4 regions of the Tepidamorphus sp. 3E244 genome follow, and region 1 is predicted to be linked to each of the others. Evidence: predicted binding sites of a transcription regulator. Region 1 holds the regulator's gene; each other region holds the start of a gene.

Region 1 (3,611 bases):
CACTTCTCGACGCCGGCAGGGTCCTGACGCCTGCCCGCGTCGCGCTTGCCGCTGCCATGGGTCATGCCACCGTTCCCGTTCGCCGCAAGCCGCGCTTCGCGATTCTCTCGACCGGCGATGAACTCGTGCTGCCCGGCGAGAATGTCGGCCCGGACCAGATCGTCGCCTCCAACAATTTCGGCGTCGCCGCAATGCTACGCATGGCAGGGGCCGAGGCCACCGACCTCGGCGTCGCGCCGGATGATCGCAAGATCATCGCCGCAAAGCTTGCGCAGGCTGTCGAAGCCGGAGCGGATGCCGTGGTCACCACGGGTGGCGCATCCGTTGGCGACCACGACCACATGCAGGATGTGCTGGCCGATCTCGGCGTCGAGATGGGCTTCTGGAAGATCGCCATGCGCCCCGGCAAGCCGCTGATGTTCGGGCGACGCGGCGAGCAGTCCTTCATCGGCCTCCCAGGCAACCCGGTGTCGGCCATCGTCTGCGCGCGACTGTTTCTCGTGCCGCTGGCGCGTGCGCTGCTCGGGGTGCAGCAGGCCGAAGAACCCGACCATGCCGTACTGGGCCGCGAGATGCCGGAGAACGACCACCGGCAGGACTATGTCCGGGCGCGGCTTGCCATAGAGAACGGCCTCCACGTGGCGCATCCCTTCTCGCGGCAGGACAGCTCCATGCTGGCGACACTGGGGCGCACGGACGTGCTGGTCGTGCGGCCGCCCCATGCCCCGAAAGCGGACGCGGGTGAGCCGTGCCGCTACGTCTCGCTGCTTCCGTCCATCGATTGACGCGGCTGACGCGGCGGAACCCCACCCCGAACATTTACCGAACATTTACGGTTGTAGAACAAGTTCGGAACATGTAGACAATGTTCCTGATTTGTACATGCCGATTCTTCGCATTGGCGCCTACAGGCAGTCACGCGAATGACCCGGACAGACAGCGAGCGGACCTGGCCATGCTGACACGCAAGCAACGTGAACTCCTTTTGTTCATTCACGAGCGGTTGAAAGAATCCGGCGTTCCGCCTTCGTTCGACGAGATGAAGGAAGCGCTGGACCTGCGGTCCAAGTCCGGCATCCACCGGCTGATCACGGCGCTGGAAGAGCGCGGCTTCATTCGCCGCCTGCCGCACCGCGCCCGTGCGCTGGAAATCGTCAAGCTGCCGGATGCCATGTCCCCTGCCATGCCCGCTTCGCGCGGTCGTGGATTCTCGCCAAATGTGGTGGAAGGCGGGCTTGGCAAGCGGCAGCCGCCGCGTGAGGATTCCCACAGTGACAGCGGCAGTGATTCCGTTGCGATCCCGGTGATGGGGCGCATCGCGGCCGGTACGCCCATCGAGGCGATCCAGACCCACTCGCACACCATCTCGGTCCCGGCAGACATGCTCACCACCGGCGAACATTTCGCGCTGGAAGTGCGTGGCGACTCCATGATCGAGGCCGGCATTCTCGATGGCGATACGGTCCTGATCCGCAAGTCCGATACCGCCGATACGGGCGAGATCGTCGTTGCGCTGGTCGATGACGAGGAAGCGACCCTCAAGCGCCTGCGGCGCAAGGGTGCGTCCATCGCGCTGGAAGCCGCCAACCCGAACTACGAGACGCGCATCTTCGGTCCGGACCGGGTGCGAATCCAGGGCCGGCTGGCGGGCCTGTTCCGCCGCTACTGAGCGCCCTGCTCTGCGTCCGGACTGTCTGGCCCGGGTTGCGCACGATGCCAGATCCGGTGACGGCGCGCGTCGTTCGCGCCCGTCACTTCGAAAGCCAGAGCGCTTGCGTTGCTGGCAGAATCGACGCGGATGCCGAGCGCGCCGCGGTCCTCCAGCATGTCGGTGGTGACCGCAAGACGTGCCGCGCAACTTGCCGGCCTCTGCGTGTAAGCTGACAGGACGACGATATCCGCCCCATCGCAGGCATCGAGAGCGGTCTGCTCCTTCGCTTGCAGCGACACGGTGACCGGCTGTCCCCGCGCTGTTGCCGCGGTCACGCGGCACGCGGTTGCGTCGCAACGCGCAACAGCCGCCAGCCCCTCCTCCAACGGTCTCGGATCGCCGCTGCGCCGCAGCCATGTCTCGATGACGAACCCCGCCTTGCGTTTCGCCGCGAAAACCAGTTCTCCGTTGCCGGTCTGGATGGCGGCAAGGTCTCCGTCCCGGTCGATGAGAATGTCCGGCGGGCGCGAGGCTTGCGCCGCCCCGATCGCCAGCACCATGCCGACCGCGGCCCCGGCATAGCGCCATGCCCCGCGCCAGATGACGAGCCACATAAGGGCGAGCGCTGTCAGCCAGAGCGACAGCGCAGGGAAAGCAGCAACCGGCATCTCGGCATGGGACAGGCTTGCAACCCAGCTTGCGACCGCGACGACGGCATCGACGCCCGCCCCCATCAACTTCAGCGGCAAAACTTCCAGCCCCAGCGGCATGGCGAGGCCTGAAATCACCGCGGACGGCATGACCCAGAAGCTTACGATCGGCATGGCGAGCACGTTGCCGAGAAGGCCATAAGGCGCGAACCGGTTGAAGTGGTAGGCGGCGAACGGCGCGGTTGACAGGCCACCGACAAGCGCGGTGATGACGAGTGCGGTCAGGAAGAAGCGCAGCCCCGCGAACCGCCGCGTGGCGAAGACCTCTTCGTCCTTTTGCAGCCGTCGCCTGCGCGTCGTCTCGTAGATGCTGACCAGTGCCGCGGTTGCCGCGAACGACATCTGGAAACCAGCCTCCAGCACTGCGGACGGCTTGAAGACGATGATCGCGATTGCCGCGATGGCGACGTTGCGCAAGGTCAGCGCGGGTCTGTCGAGCAATACGGCTGTGAACATCACGGCTGTCATGATGAAGGCGCGCTGCGCCGAAACCGGCGCGCCGGACAACGCCAGATAGGATGCCGCGACCGCAATCGCCGCGAGTGCGGCGTATTTGCGCGTCGGGTGGTTGAGCGCCAGCCCGCCGACGCCCGCCAGCACCGTTCGCAGCGCCATGAAGATCGACCCAGCGACCAGCGCCATGTGCAGGCCCGAAATCGCGAGAATGTGCTGCAGGCCCGCTGCGCGCAGCGCGTCCTGCGGTTCATCGCCGATGCCGCCTCGTTTTCCCACGATGAGCGCGCTGGCGATCTCCCCGCTCTGCCCCGGCAATGTCGTGCGGATGCGCTGTGCTGTGGCATCCCGCAACCGTTCGACCTGTGCGGAAAACCCTGTCGCCTGCGTGCCATTACCGGCCATCTCGACGGACCCGATTGCGAAACCGACCGCCCCGATCCGTTCCAGATAGGCACGGCGCGCGAAGTCGAACCCGCCGGGTGCGGCCGGCTCCGGCGGCGGCATCAGGATCGAACGCACCGAAACGTTCTCGCCCACCCGCCTTGCCACATCGTCGCCGCGCCGTGTGACCGTCACGATGTCGGGTGCCGCGTGCGCGGGATAGCCGGAGACGCGCTCGACCTTGAGCGTGTAGCGCCACGCGCCGCCATCCCGTTTTTCGACCTCAAGCACACGGCCTTCGACCGTCACCGGGCCACTGCGCCCTTGAAGCGTAGGTGCCTGGGCGCGATGCGCCTCGATGCCCGCCAGCGCGGCACCGAGCGCAACCGCGGCGAGCATCGCAAGCACTGCCA
Region 2 (3,611 bases), on a different contig from region 1:
TCGCCAAGACCGCGGCGCGGCGTGTTGACGATGCGCTCGAAGGCGAGATCGTCGGCGGGCTGCACCAGCACGCGGAAGTAGGCCATCGCATCGCGAATTTCGGCGCGCTCATAAAAGCGCGGACCGCCGATGACGCGATAGGGGAGGCCGAGCGTCACGAAGCGGTCTTCGAACTCGCGCATCTGGAACGACGCGCGCACGAGAATGGCGATCTCGTTCAGGCTTTCTCCACCGCGCTGGAGACGCTCGATCTCCTCGCCGATGAGACGGGCCTCTTCCTCGCTGTCCCACGCGCAGGCGACCATGACCTTCTCGCCATCGTCGTCGTCGGTGTGCAGGGTCTTGCCGAGGCGGCCCTCGTTGTGGGCGATCAGATGCGACGCGGCGGTCAGGATATGCGCCTTGGAGCGGTAGTTGCGCTCCAGCCGCACGACCTTGGCACCCGGAAAATCCTTCTCGAAGCGCAGGATGTTGTCGACGTCGGCCCCGCGCCAGCCGTAGATCGACTGGTCGTCGTCGCCCACGCAGGCAATGTTGCCGGGGTTGCCGTCCTCGCGCCGGGCGAGCAGCTTAAGCCAGAGATACTGGACGACGTTGGTGTCCTGGTACTCGTCGACCAGCACGTAGCGAAAGCGGCGCTGGTACTCGGCCAGCACGTCCGGGTGCTTGTGCAGGATATCGAGGGTCTCCAGCAGAAGGTCGCCGAAATCGACCGCGTTCAGCACGCGCAGCCGGTCCTGGTACATCTGGTAGAGTTCCGCGCCACGCCCGTTGGCAAAGGCGAAGGCCTCGCCCTGCGGCACCTTGTCCGGCGTCATGCCGCGGTTCTTCCAGCCATCAATATGCGAGGCGAGTTGCCGGGCGGGCCAGCGCTTGTCGTCGATGTTCTCGGCCTGGATGATCTGCTTCAGCAGGCGGATCTGGTCGTCGGTGTCGAGGATCGTGAAGTTGCGCTTGAGGCCGGCGAGTTCGGCATGGGTGCGCAGGATCTTCACGCCGATGGCGTGGAACGTGCCAAGCCAGGCCATGCCCTCCACCGACTGGCCGATCAGCGAGCCGATGCGATGCTTCATCTCGCGCGCGGCCTTGTTGGTGAAAGTCACCGCGAGGATCTGGCCGGGACGTGCGCGCCCGGTCGCCAGAATGTGGGCGATACGCGTCGTCAGCACCCGCGTCTTGCCGGTGCCTGCACCGGCCAGAACGAGGACCGGACCGTCCGTCGTTTCCACCGCCTCGCGCTGCTCCGGGTTCAGCCCGTCGAGATAGGGCGGGGCAGCTGCGGCGCGTGCGCGCGCGGCGATGCCGCCCTGTGGGGGGGCGGGTGGTTCAAGCGGTGCGTTGCGCGCTGACATACGGTGGCGGAGGTCCAATCGTCCTGATTCGTGTTCGCGTTTCGTGCTGCAATATGGACATATGCGAGGCGGATCGCCAGTTTCCAGCGGCGCGACCTGTTGTGCGTCGTCGATCCACCAATTCCGAGCACCCAACATGACGAGAAAAGAGGGCGGCAGTGTGTGTGCTGCCGCCCCGTCTTGTTTCACCGTTTCAGTCATCCGATGGCCGGATCACCGGGTCAGAGCGAAGCGATGACCTTGCAGACCTTGAGCGTATTTGCCGAATATCCGGCGGGTGCTGCAAGCACGTCGCGGCAGGTCTTGCGCAGTTCGGCAACTTCCCCGGAGCCAAGTGCACCGAAGGCGGCGCTGAGTTCGCCGCGGCTCATGCCGGCAAGCGAACCGATCTGGCCGGTATCGCCCGTGGAGAGGCCGGCACTGGCACTCGCTGTCGTGTCGCCGCCGACCGAAACGGACGCGTCACCCTGCGTGCCGAGCGTTCCGACGCTGACATCCGCATCCGTGCTGGTGCGGCCGACGCTGATGGAGGCCGTACCCTGCGTGCCGCCCGTGCTGACGCTAGCATCCGCGTCCGCACTGCCGCTGCCGATACTGGCGGAAGCGGACCCATCGACGCCGCCGACACTGGCACCGATGCCTGCATCCGCACCGTCGCCACCGATGCCGGCACCTGCACCGGCGCCAATGCCGCCTCCACCGATGCCTGCACCGGCACCTGCGCCACCACCGCCGATGCCGCCACCAATGCCACCGCCGATACCGCCGGCGTCCTGTGCAAGAGCACTGAAACTGACGCTCGCCATAAGAGCCAACCCAACGGCGGGAGCAACCAGGCGAGTCTTGTTCAGAGCTGTGCGAATTGTCTTGTTCTGAAGTCTCATCGTCTTTCCTTTCGCGTTGGTTTGATTGGTTTTGCGAAAGGACAAATGCTTCAGGCGCGTATCGTTCCGAATACTGGAGAGTCTTGCTTAAATGAAGGTATCGGCGACAACTACAAATAAAATAAACAAAGTGGAATTGCTGTGCAGGCGAGGTGCTCCGGCGACGTTATGTGTTGATGCTTATAGTTTTGTCTACTGCGCTGCACAATTGTTTCTCTTCTCCTCGCACCTGTTGTGATCCTCGGCTCAGCGACGTGCTGTGCCGCCCGCCCCGGCATCGCGTTGACGGTTGGACGCGTCGCGTGCAGACAGGTCGCGAAAAGGCGCGCGCCCGCACCGGATACGAGGACGTCTGGATGAGATTGATAGAAATGGGTCGTGAGCCTCTGGTGAAGGTCGTCTATCCCGATCAGACCACGTTCATCTCGACGGATCCCGATCCGCTCGATGAAGAGGATGACGGCACCTTCAGCTTCACGACCGCGCGGTTGCCGAAGATCATATCGCTGGTTCGCGACCCAAATATCGACGGCATATTCCTGTCACGCGGAACGGAGCGCGCCAGCGAGGGGTTCGGCGCGCTGGCCCGGCTCGTTGCCAACCGTCGCGTGGTCAAGCGGGGCGTGCCGCTGGCCCGCGTTTTCGGTGACAGGGTGCTGCGGTGGTCAGCCGATGTTCCGTTTGTCCTGCACGATCCGTCGGACTCAACCTTCATCACGCGGCCGCTGCTGCCGATGTGGGAGCGGGCCGACATCGTCTACAAGCGTGAGATACCGCTCGATCGCTGGCAGATATTCATGCGGTCCATCCACAACGACATGCCCACGGCGCGGTTTCGCAAGAAGGAACGCTACCGGCGCTTGATCGACAAGATGCACCCGATCTCGCTCGGGCTTCGTCCGTGGAACGAGAAGCTTCTGCCCGAACCGATGGAAAAGACCACGGACGTATTCTTCGCGGGCATGGGCGCCAACAATTCCTCCATCCGCGACACCGGACAGAAGGAACTGGAAGCGCTGAGAGAGCAGGGCCTCGACATCGTATCGCCGAGCGGGCGGCTGCCGCTGGAGGACTTCTACAAGCAGTGCGCGCAGGCGCGGCTGGTGTGGTCACCGCACGGGTTCGGTCACGACTGCTTCCGCCATTACGAGGTGGCAGGCGTGGGGTCGGTGCCGCTCATCAACCGGGCCCCGGTGGAGCAATACGCGCCGTTCCGCCACGGCGAGACGGGTGTCATCTACGATCCGGAACGCGGTGGGTTGACGGCGGCGATCCGGGAAGCGCTCATCCAGCGCGACAAGCTTACCGACATGGGGCTGGCCGCGCGCGCGCATTTCCGCGCCCATCATTCGGCGAAGGCGCGCGTTGATCACAT
Region 3 (3,611 bases), 960 kb from region 1:
GCTCCCGGTTCATCTTGTTCCTGTCCGTCGCGATCTCGAAGCGCCGTCCGATGGACCATGCGACCGGTCCGGTGCCGCGCATCCGGCTGCCGAAATCGGCGTCGTAGTCCTTGCCGCCGCGCATCTGCCTGACCAGCGACATGACCTTGCCCGCGCGGTCCGGCACGTTGCAATTGAGCCAGTCGACGAACAGGTCGCGCACCTCAAGCGGCAGACGCAGCATGACGTACCCGGCCTCGCGCGCACCGGCGGCGGAGGCTGCCGCCAAGATCGACTCGATCTCGCTGTCGTTGAGCCCCGGAATGACCGGCGCGACCATGACCGTCGTCGGAATACCGGCCTCCGTCAGCCGCAGGATAGCCTCCAGCCGTCGTTGCGGGGTGGATGCACGCGGCTCCATGTTGCGGGCAAGCTCGCGGTCCATGGTGGTGATCGACAGCGCCACCTTGGCCAGACCCTTCTCCGCCATCGGCCCGAGGATATCGATGTCGCGGGTTACCAGGTGGTTCTTGGTGACGATGCCGACGGGGTGGTTGTGCCGCGCCAGCACCTGCAGGACCTTGCGCGTGATGCGGTGCGTCCGCTCGATGGGCTGGTAGGGGTCGGTGTTGGTGCCCATGGCGATGGTGCGCGGCTCGTAGCCTTCTGCCGCCAGTTCGGTTTCCAGCAGTTCTGCCGCGTTCGGCTTGGCGAACAGCTTGGTTTCGAAATCCAGCCCCGGCGACAGGCCCATATAGGCGTGCGTCGGGCGCGCGAAGCAATACGAGCAGCCGTGCTCGCAGCCGCGATACGGGTTGATCGACCGGTCGAAGGAAATGTCGGGCGACTGGTTGCGGGTGATGATCTTGCGCGGGGTCTCGGTCGTCACCTGCGTCTTCACGCCGGGCAACTCGGCAAGGCTCTCCCAGCCGTCATCGAAGCTTTCCAGCCGGAACCGCTCGTAGCGACCGGACGCATTGGTCCCGCTGCCGCGCCCGCGGCGCAGGTGGGGCTCGATCCGTGCGGCAGGCCCGCCCGCCGCCGGGCTGGAACCGCCGGGGGAAGTGGTGCCACGGGTGCCGGCGGCGGTGCGGTCTGCGTCGGCCGGGGGGAGGCCGGAAAGGGATTGCCTTGCGCTCATTGCGATTCCATCTCGTTGGAACGAGAACATAACAGGAACATAAACGCTATACAAACAGTTTCGTGGCGGCGGGCTTGCCGGTGCTGCGACGCAACATGCTATAAGTTCGACATGCTGAGCATCGTCATCCCGACACTGAATGCCGAACGCACCCTGGGCGCGTGCCTCTCTGCACTCGTCAACGCGGCTGCGGACGGAATGGTTGCCGAAGTGGTGATCGCCGATGGCGGATCGACGGATATGGGTCCGCGCATTGCCGACGAGATGGGCTGCGAACTCGTGACCTGCGAGCGCGGGCGCGGCCAGCAACTGGCAGCCGGGGCCGGTGCCGCGCGCCGTGGCGACTGGCTGATGTTCCTGCACGCCGACACGGTGCTGGAAGACGGCTGGCACCACGAGGTGAAGTCCTTCATCGAGACGAGCCAGATGCGCGGTCGTGAGCAGGCGGCGACCTTCTCGTTCCGGCTGGACGATTTCGGCTTCGCGGCACGCTGGCTGGAGCGGATGGTGTCGCTGCGCTGCGCGCTCTTCGCGCTGCCCTATGGCGACCAGGGCCTGCTGATGCCGCGCCGCATGTATGAAAGCCTCGGCGGCTACCGCGAACTGCCGCTGATGGAGGATGTGGACCTCGTGCGCCGCATCGGGCGCTCGCGCCTCGTCATGCTGCGCTCCGGTGCGGTGACCAGTGCCGAGCGCTACCGCGAGAACGGCTATGTCCGCCGCTCCCTGCGCAATCTCGGCTGCCTCGCACTCTACTATTTCCGCGTGCCGCCGCGCGTCATCTCCCGCATCTACGGCTGATCACTTCCATGTTGGGCCGCGAACGCCGCCTCGTCATCATGGCGAAGGAGCCACGCATGGGCCGCGTGAAGTCGCGGCTGGCGGCATCCATCGGCACCGTGCCGGCGACCATGTTCCAGCGCGTCACGCTGGACCGCTTGCTGCGCGCTCTCTCCGCCGACCCGCGCTGGCAAACCGCCATGGCCGTCGCGCCGGATACCGCGCTCCTGTCGCCCATGCTGCCGCCGGGTGCGCGCATCGCACAAGGGGGCGGCGACCTCGGCGCGCGCATGGCCCGCGTTTTCGCGAACTTCCCGGACGAAACGGTCCTGATCACCGGGGCCGACATTCCCGCCATGACCCGCGCCCATATCGACCGCGCGTTCCGCCTTGCCGAGCGGCACGGCGCGGTGCTGGGTCCCTCGGGCGATGGCGGCTACTGGTGCGTGGGCCTGTGCGGGGGCTTGCGCCCGCCGCACATCTTTCAGGGTGTGCGCTGGTCCACCGAACACGCAATGGCCGACACGCTCAAAACCCTGCCTAAGGGCTGCGTCGGTTTTGCCGACCAACTGGATGACGTGGACGGCTGAAACCCGTTCTCAGCAGTAGCGCTCCGGGCCGATCCACTGCGCATCCGAATAGCGGTCTCCATGTGCCCACCCGACGGGCAGCACCGCCTCGATCCGCGCAAGGTCGTCAGCGGAGAGTTCGAGGTCCGCCGCCGCGACGCATTCCTTCAGGTGCTTCACTGAGCGGGTGCCGGGGATCGGGATGACGTGGTCGCCGCGCGTCAGCAGCCAGGCATTGGCGAGCGCGGCAGCAGACGTGCCCATCTCGCGCGCCAGTGCGCGAAAGCCCTCGGTGATCCGCAGGTTCTCCGACAGGTTCGGCTCCATGAAGCGCGGGTTCTCCGCCAAAAACGGCAGGTCCGGCACGCGCTCCTTGGGGATGGGGCTGTCGGTCAGCAGCGAGCGGCCCACCGGCGAGAACGCGACCATCGCGACGCCGAGTTCCGCGCAGGCCTGCACGAGGCCGAGATCGGGGAAGCGCGTCGACAGCGAGTATTCCGACTGCACGGCGGCGACCGGGTAGGCGGCCATCGCGCGGCGCAGGGTGACGGGCGAAATCTCCGACAGGCCGATGGCGCGCGCCTTGCCCTTCTCGACCATGCGGCCGAGATTGGCGGCGGTCTCCTCCGGCGTCAGGCGCGGGTCGCGCCGGTGCGCGTAGAACAGGTCGACGCAATCCACCCCCAGCCGCTCAAGCGACTTATCGAGTTCCTGTTCGAGGTGCTCGGCGGAATTGTCGAAGGTGCGGTTGCCGTCCTTGTCGCGGGTGATCGTCGCCTTCGTCGCGATGACGAATTCGTCCCGCGCGCCCGGGTTCTTGGCGAGGTAGCTGCCGATGGCGCTTTCCGACTTGCCCATCCCGTAGATGTTCGCCGTGTCGAGATGGGTCACGCCCATGTCGCGGCAGGCATCGAGGATCGCGTGGCTCTCCGCCTCGTTGGTCGGCCCGTACATGTCCGAAAACGACATGGCGCCGTAACCGATGGCGCTGATTTCGGGCCCGTTCGCGCCCAACTTGCGTTTCTGCATTCGACTTCTTCCTTTTCAACCGTCTTCTTTCCGCAGCGAACGAAACTTTGGCCGCTGCCACGCTGCGCGGCAACCGCCGGGCCTGTTCGCGCGTTGGTGCTGGCACAGGTAGC
Region 4 (3,611 bases), on a different contig from region 1:
GACCGGGGACGAGGCCGACCCGCTGCGCGCGGTGGAAGTGCGCTTTGCGCGCTTCTTCAACTCCTCGCCGTTCTCCATCGCGACCATCGACGCGGAAGGCCGCACCCAGCGCACCAATGCGCCGTTCGCGCAGACCTTCGGTGCACTGCTGGCCAATGCCTCTGAAGGCGCCGGACCGCGCGGGGCCTCGATCTACGACACGGTGGCGGAAGCCGACCAGGCAGCGCTTCGCGAGCACGTGGAGCGGGCGGTTGGCGGCGTCTCCGACTTCGAGCCGGTGGACGTTCAGCTTGCGGGCCAAGACAAGCGCAAGGCGCGTTTCTTCGTGACGCCGGTGGGGGATGCGGAAGGCGACGGCGAGTCGGCTATTGTCTACGCACTCGACATCACAGAGCAGAAGGCGCTGGAAGAGCAGTTCGCCCAGAGCCAGAAGATGCAGGCGGTCGGCCAGCTTGCCGGTGGCATCGCGCACGATTTCAACAACGTGCTCACCGCCATCATCGGCTTTTCCGACCTGCTGCTGGCCAGCCATTCCACCACCGACCCGTCCTTCAACGACATCAAGTCGATCAAGGAGAACGCGCAGCGCGCGGCAGGCCTCGTGCGCCAGCTTCTCGCCTTCTCGCGCCGCCAGACCCTGCGTCCGCAGGTGCTGCGCCTCAACGACGCGATCTCGGAGCTTGCTGTTCTCCTGCGCCGCCTGATCGGTGCGAAGGTCAAGCTGGAGCTCGGGCGCGGGCGTGACCTGTGGCCGGTGAAGGCGGACCTGACACAGCTCGAACAGGTCATCATCAATCTCGCGGTGAACGCGCGCGACGCAATGCCCGACGGCGGTGAGCTCGTCATCAACACGCGCAATGTCCCGGCAGAGGATACGGCAGACTTCAACCACGCCCTGCTGCCGGAAGGCGATTACGTGCTGACGGAAGTGCACGACACCGGAACCGGCATTCCGCGCGACATCATGGACAAGATATTCGATCCGTTCTTCTCGACGAAGGAAGTAGGCAAGGGGACAGGGCTTGGACTTTCGACCGTATACGGCATCGTGAAGCAGACGGGCGGCTTCATCTTCTGCGACTCGGAAGTGGGCGCAGGCACCACGTTCCGCATCTTCCTGCCGCGCTGCGAGGCGAGCGACGCCGGCTCCGCGGGCCAAGTGGCGAAGGCGGAAATCAAGGACCTCACCGGTCAGGGTGCAATCCTCATCGTGGAGGATGAAGACGCCGTGCGTGCCTTCGCCGCGCGCGCGCTGTCGGCTGCCGGATACACGGTGGTGGAGGCCGCGACCGGCCTTGAGGCCCTCGACCGGATGGCGGAAATGGGCGGCAAGGTGGACCTCGTACTCTCCGACGTGGTGATGCCGGAAATGGACGGTCCGACAATGCTGCGCGAGATGCGCAAGACCAACAAGGAACTGAAGATCATCTTCGTCTCGGGCTACGCGGACGACGCCTTCAAGCGCAATCTCGACGAGAACGAGACATTCCACTTCCTGCCCAAGCCCTTCAACCTGAAGACCCTCGCGGAGACCGTGAAAACGGTGATGTCGCAGGACTAGAGCGCTTCATCTCCGAGAAGCGTGTTCTCTACTTGTTCTACTAGAACATTTCGTGTACATACCTGTCAGGCGCTTCCGTGGCGCCGGGCAAAAGGTCTGGTCCGCAAGAGTGATCTGCTCTTGGCGCGAATGTGGTAGAGAAGGGACGAATCTGATGGCGCAATCAACGCTTCGCCTCGTGGAAGGTGGCTCTATGGACAAGACCAAGGCTCTGGAAGCCGCACTCGGCCAGATCGAACGGCAGTTCGGCAAGGGCTCGATCATGAGGCTCGGCAAGGACGGGCAGGTGGTGGAGGTCCAGTCGATCCCCACCGGCTCGCTCGGTCTCGACCTTGCACTGGGCATCGGCGGTATTCCTCGCGGACGCATCATCGAGATTTACGGGCCGGAATCCTCAGGCAAGACGACGCTTGCGCTACACTGCGTGGCCGAAGCGCAGAAGCGCGGCGGCATCTGCGCCTTCGTCGATGCCGAGCATGCGCTTGATGCCGTCTATGCCCGCAAGCTTGGTGTGCAGGTCGATGACTTGCTGATCTCCCAGCCCGATACCGGCGAACAGTCGCTTGAAATAGCCGACACGCTGGTGCGTTCCGGGGCCATCGACATGGTGGTCATCGATTCGGTGGCAGCGCTCACCCCGCGTGCGGAACTGGAAGGCGAGATGGGCGACCAGCTCCCCGGTCTCCAGGCACGCCTGATGAGCCAGGCACTGCGCAAGCTCACCGGCTCCATCAACAAGTCCAAGTGCATCGTCATCTTCATCAACCAGATCCGCATGAAGATCGGCGTCATGTATGGCAGCCCGGAAACGACGACCGGCGGCAACGCGCTGAAGTTCTACGCGTCCGTGCGCCTCGACATTCGCCGCATCGGCGCGATCAAGGACCGCGACGAGGTTGTCGGCAACCACACCCGCGTGAAGGTCGTGAAGAACAAGGTGGCTCCGCCGTTCCGCGAGGTCGAGTTCGACATCATGTATGGTGAAGGCATCTCGCGTCTTGGCGAGCTGATCGACCTTGGCGTGAAGGGTGGCATCGTCGAGAAGTCCGGCGCGTGGTTCTCCTATGACAGCCAGCGGCTCGGACAGGGTCGCGAGAACGCCAAGAACTTCCTGCGCGAGAACCCGGAAGTTGCCGAGGAGATCGAGCGCAAGGTTCGCCAGGGCGCTGGTCTGATAGCCGACAAGATGCTGGGCGAAGATCCCGGCGAGGACGACGACGCTGCCGAGGCATAAGGCAACGAAGCGAGCGGAGAGACAGGGTCATGGAGCAGCGGCTTTCTCTTGTCACGCTGGGCGTCGGTGATCTTCAACGATCCGCGAATTTCTACGAACAGGGACTCGGATGGCAGCGCCATCCGGGTCCTGATGGCGTTGTCTTCTTCCAGTTGGCGGGCATGATCCTCGCACTGTGGCCGCGCACCGAACTTGCCGCTGATGCAGGCATCGAAGATGGCGCCGTATCCGCGTCCGGCTTCGGTGGCGTGGCGCTCGCTCACAATTGCCGGTCACGCGCCGAGGTCGATGCCGTGCTGGCCGAGGCCGGGCATTTCGGGGCTGCGATTCTCAAGCCTGCGAAAGAAACTTTCTGGGGTGGGTATTCCGGCTATTTCGGCGATCCGGACGGTCATGTGTGGGAGGTCGCCCACAACCCGTTCTGGACCATCGCGGACGATGGTCGCGTTACCATGCCGGATGCCTCAGCGGGTACCTGATCTGCGTCGTGCGGAACCGCGGCAAGGCCAGAGGTTCATTCGGACTTTCACTGCGATGGACACAGTCTTTGCCGCTGGCTAAATAGGACGCACATCCTTCGATCCATTCGCGGATGCCCGGCTGATCCCACAGTTGCGGCAACGTGAGCGCGGGGCCGCGCAACCCTCGCCAGACAAAGAAACAGTTCCGATCATGACCGGCGTCAACGAGATCCGCTCGACCTTCCTCGACTACTTTGCAAAGAACGGCCACGAGATCGTTTCCTCCAGTCCGCTGGTGCCGCGCAACGATCCGACGCTGATGTTCGTCAATGCGGGCATGGTGCAGTTCAAGAAC

The links. The regulator LexA, encoded in region 1, represses DNA repair genes until DNA is damaged. The targets are predictions, from matches to a motif close to TGTTCNNNNTGTGTTCNG.
Region 2: ACKTEK_RS10415 (UvrD-helicase domain-containing protein) is a predicted target of LexA. The motif match lies at 1,384-1,401, and genes of this name have one in related genera.
Region 3: ACKTEK_RS02085 (PA0069 family radical SAM protein) is a predicted target of LexA. The motif match lies at 1,143-1,160, and genes of this name have one in related genera.
Region 4: recA (recombinase RecA) is a predicted target of LexA. The motif match lies at 1,584-1,601, and genes of this name have one in related genera.

What each region holds. Positions count from the first base shown of each region.
Region 1 covers NZ_JBJXCY010000001.1:1,399,131-1,402,741, reverse strand. Annotated here, with positions in the region: gene glp (gephyrin-like molybdotransferase Glp) at 1-785, shown strand, start outside; gene lexA (transcriptional repressor LexA) at 956-1,669, shown strand; gene ACKTEK_RS06585 (ComEC/Rec2 family competence protein) at 1,663-3,611, opposite strand, start outside.
Region 2 covers NZ_JBJXCY010000002.1:326,738-330,348, reverse strand. Annotated here, with positions in the region: gene ACKTEK_RS10415 (UvrD-helicase domain-containing protein) at 1-1,352, opposite strand, end outside; gene ACKTEK_RS10410 (hypothetical protein) at 1,574-2,158, opposite strand; gene ACKTEK_RS10405 (glycosyltransferase) at 2,539-3,611, shown strand, end outside.
Region 3 covers NZ_JBJXCY010000001.1:443,018-446,628, forward strand. Annotated here, with positions in the region: gene ACKTEK_RS02085 (PA0069 family radical SAM protein) at 1-1,120, opposite strand, end outside; gene ACKTEK_RS02090 (TIGR04283 family arsenosugar biosynthesis glycosyltransferase) at 1,232-1,921, shown strand; gene ACKTEK_RS02095 (DUF2064 domain-containing protein) at 1,930-2,490, shown strand; gene ACKTEK_RS02100 (aldo/keto reductase) at 2,500-3,498, opposite strand.
Region 4 covers NZ_JBJXCY010000002.1:158,725-162,335, reverse strand. Annotated here, with positions in the region: gene cckA (cell cycle histidine kinase CckA) at 1-1,561, shown strand, start outside; gene recA (recombinase RecA) at 1,716-2,795, shown strand; gene ACKTEK_RS09595 (VOC family protein) at 2,825-3,274, shown strand; gene alaS (alanine--tRNA ligase) at 3,468-3,611, shown strand, end outside.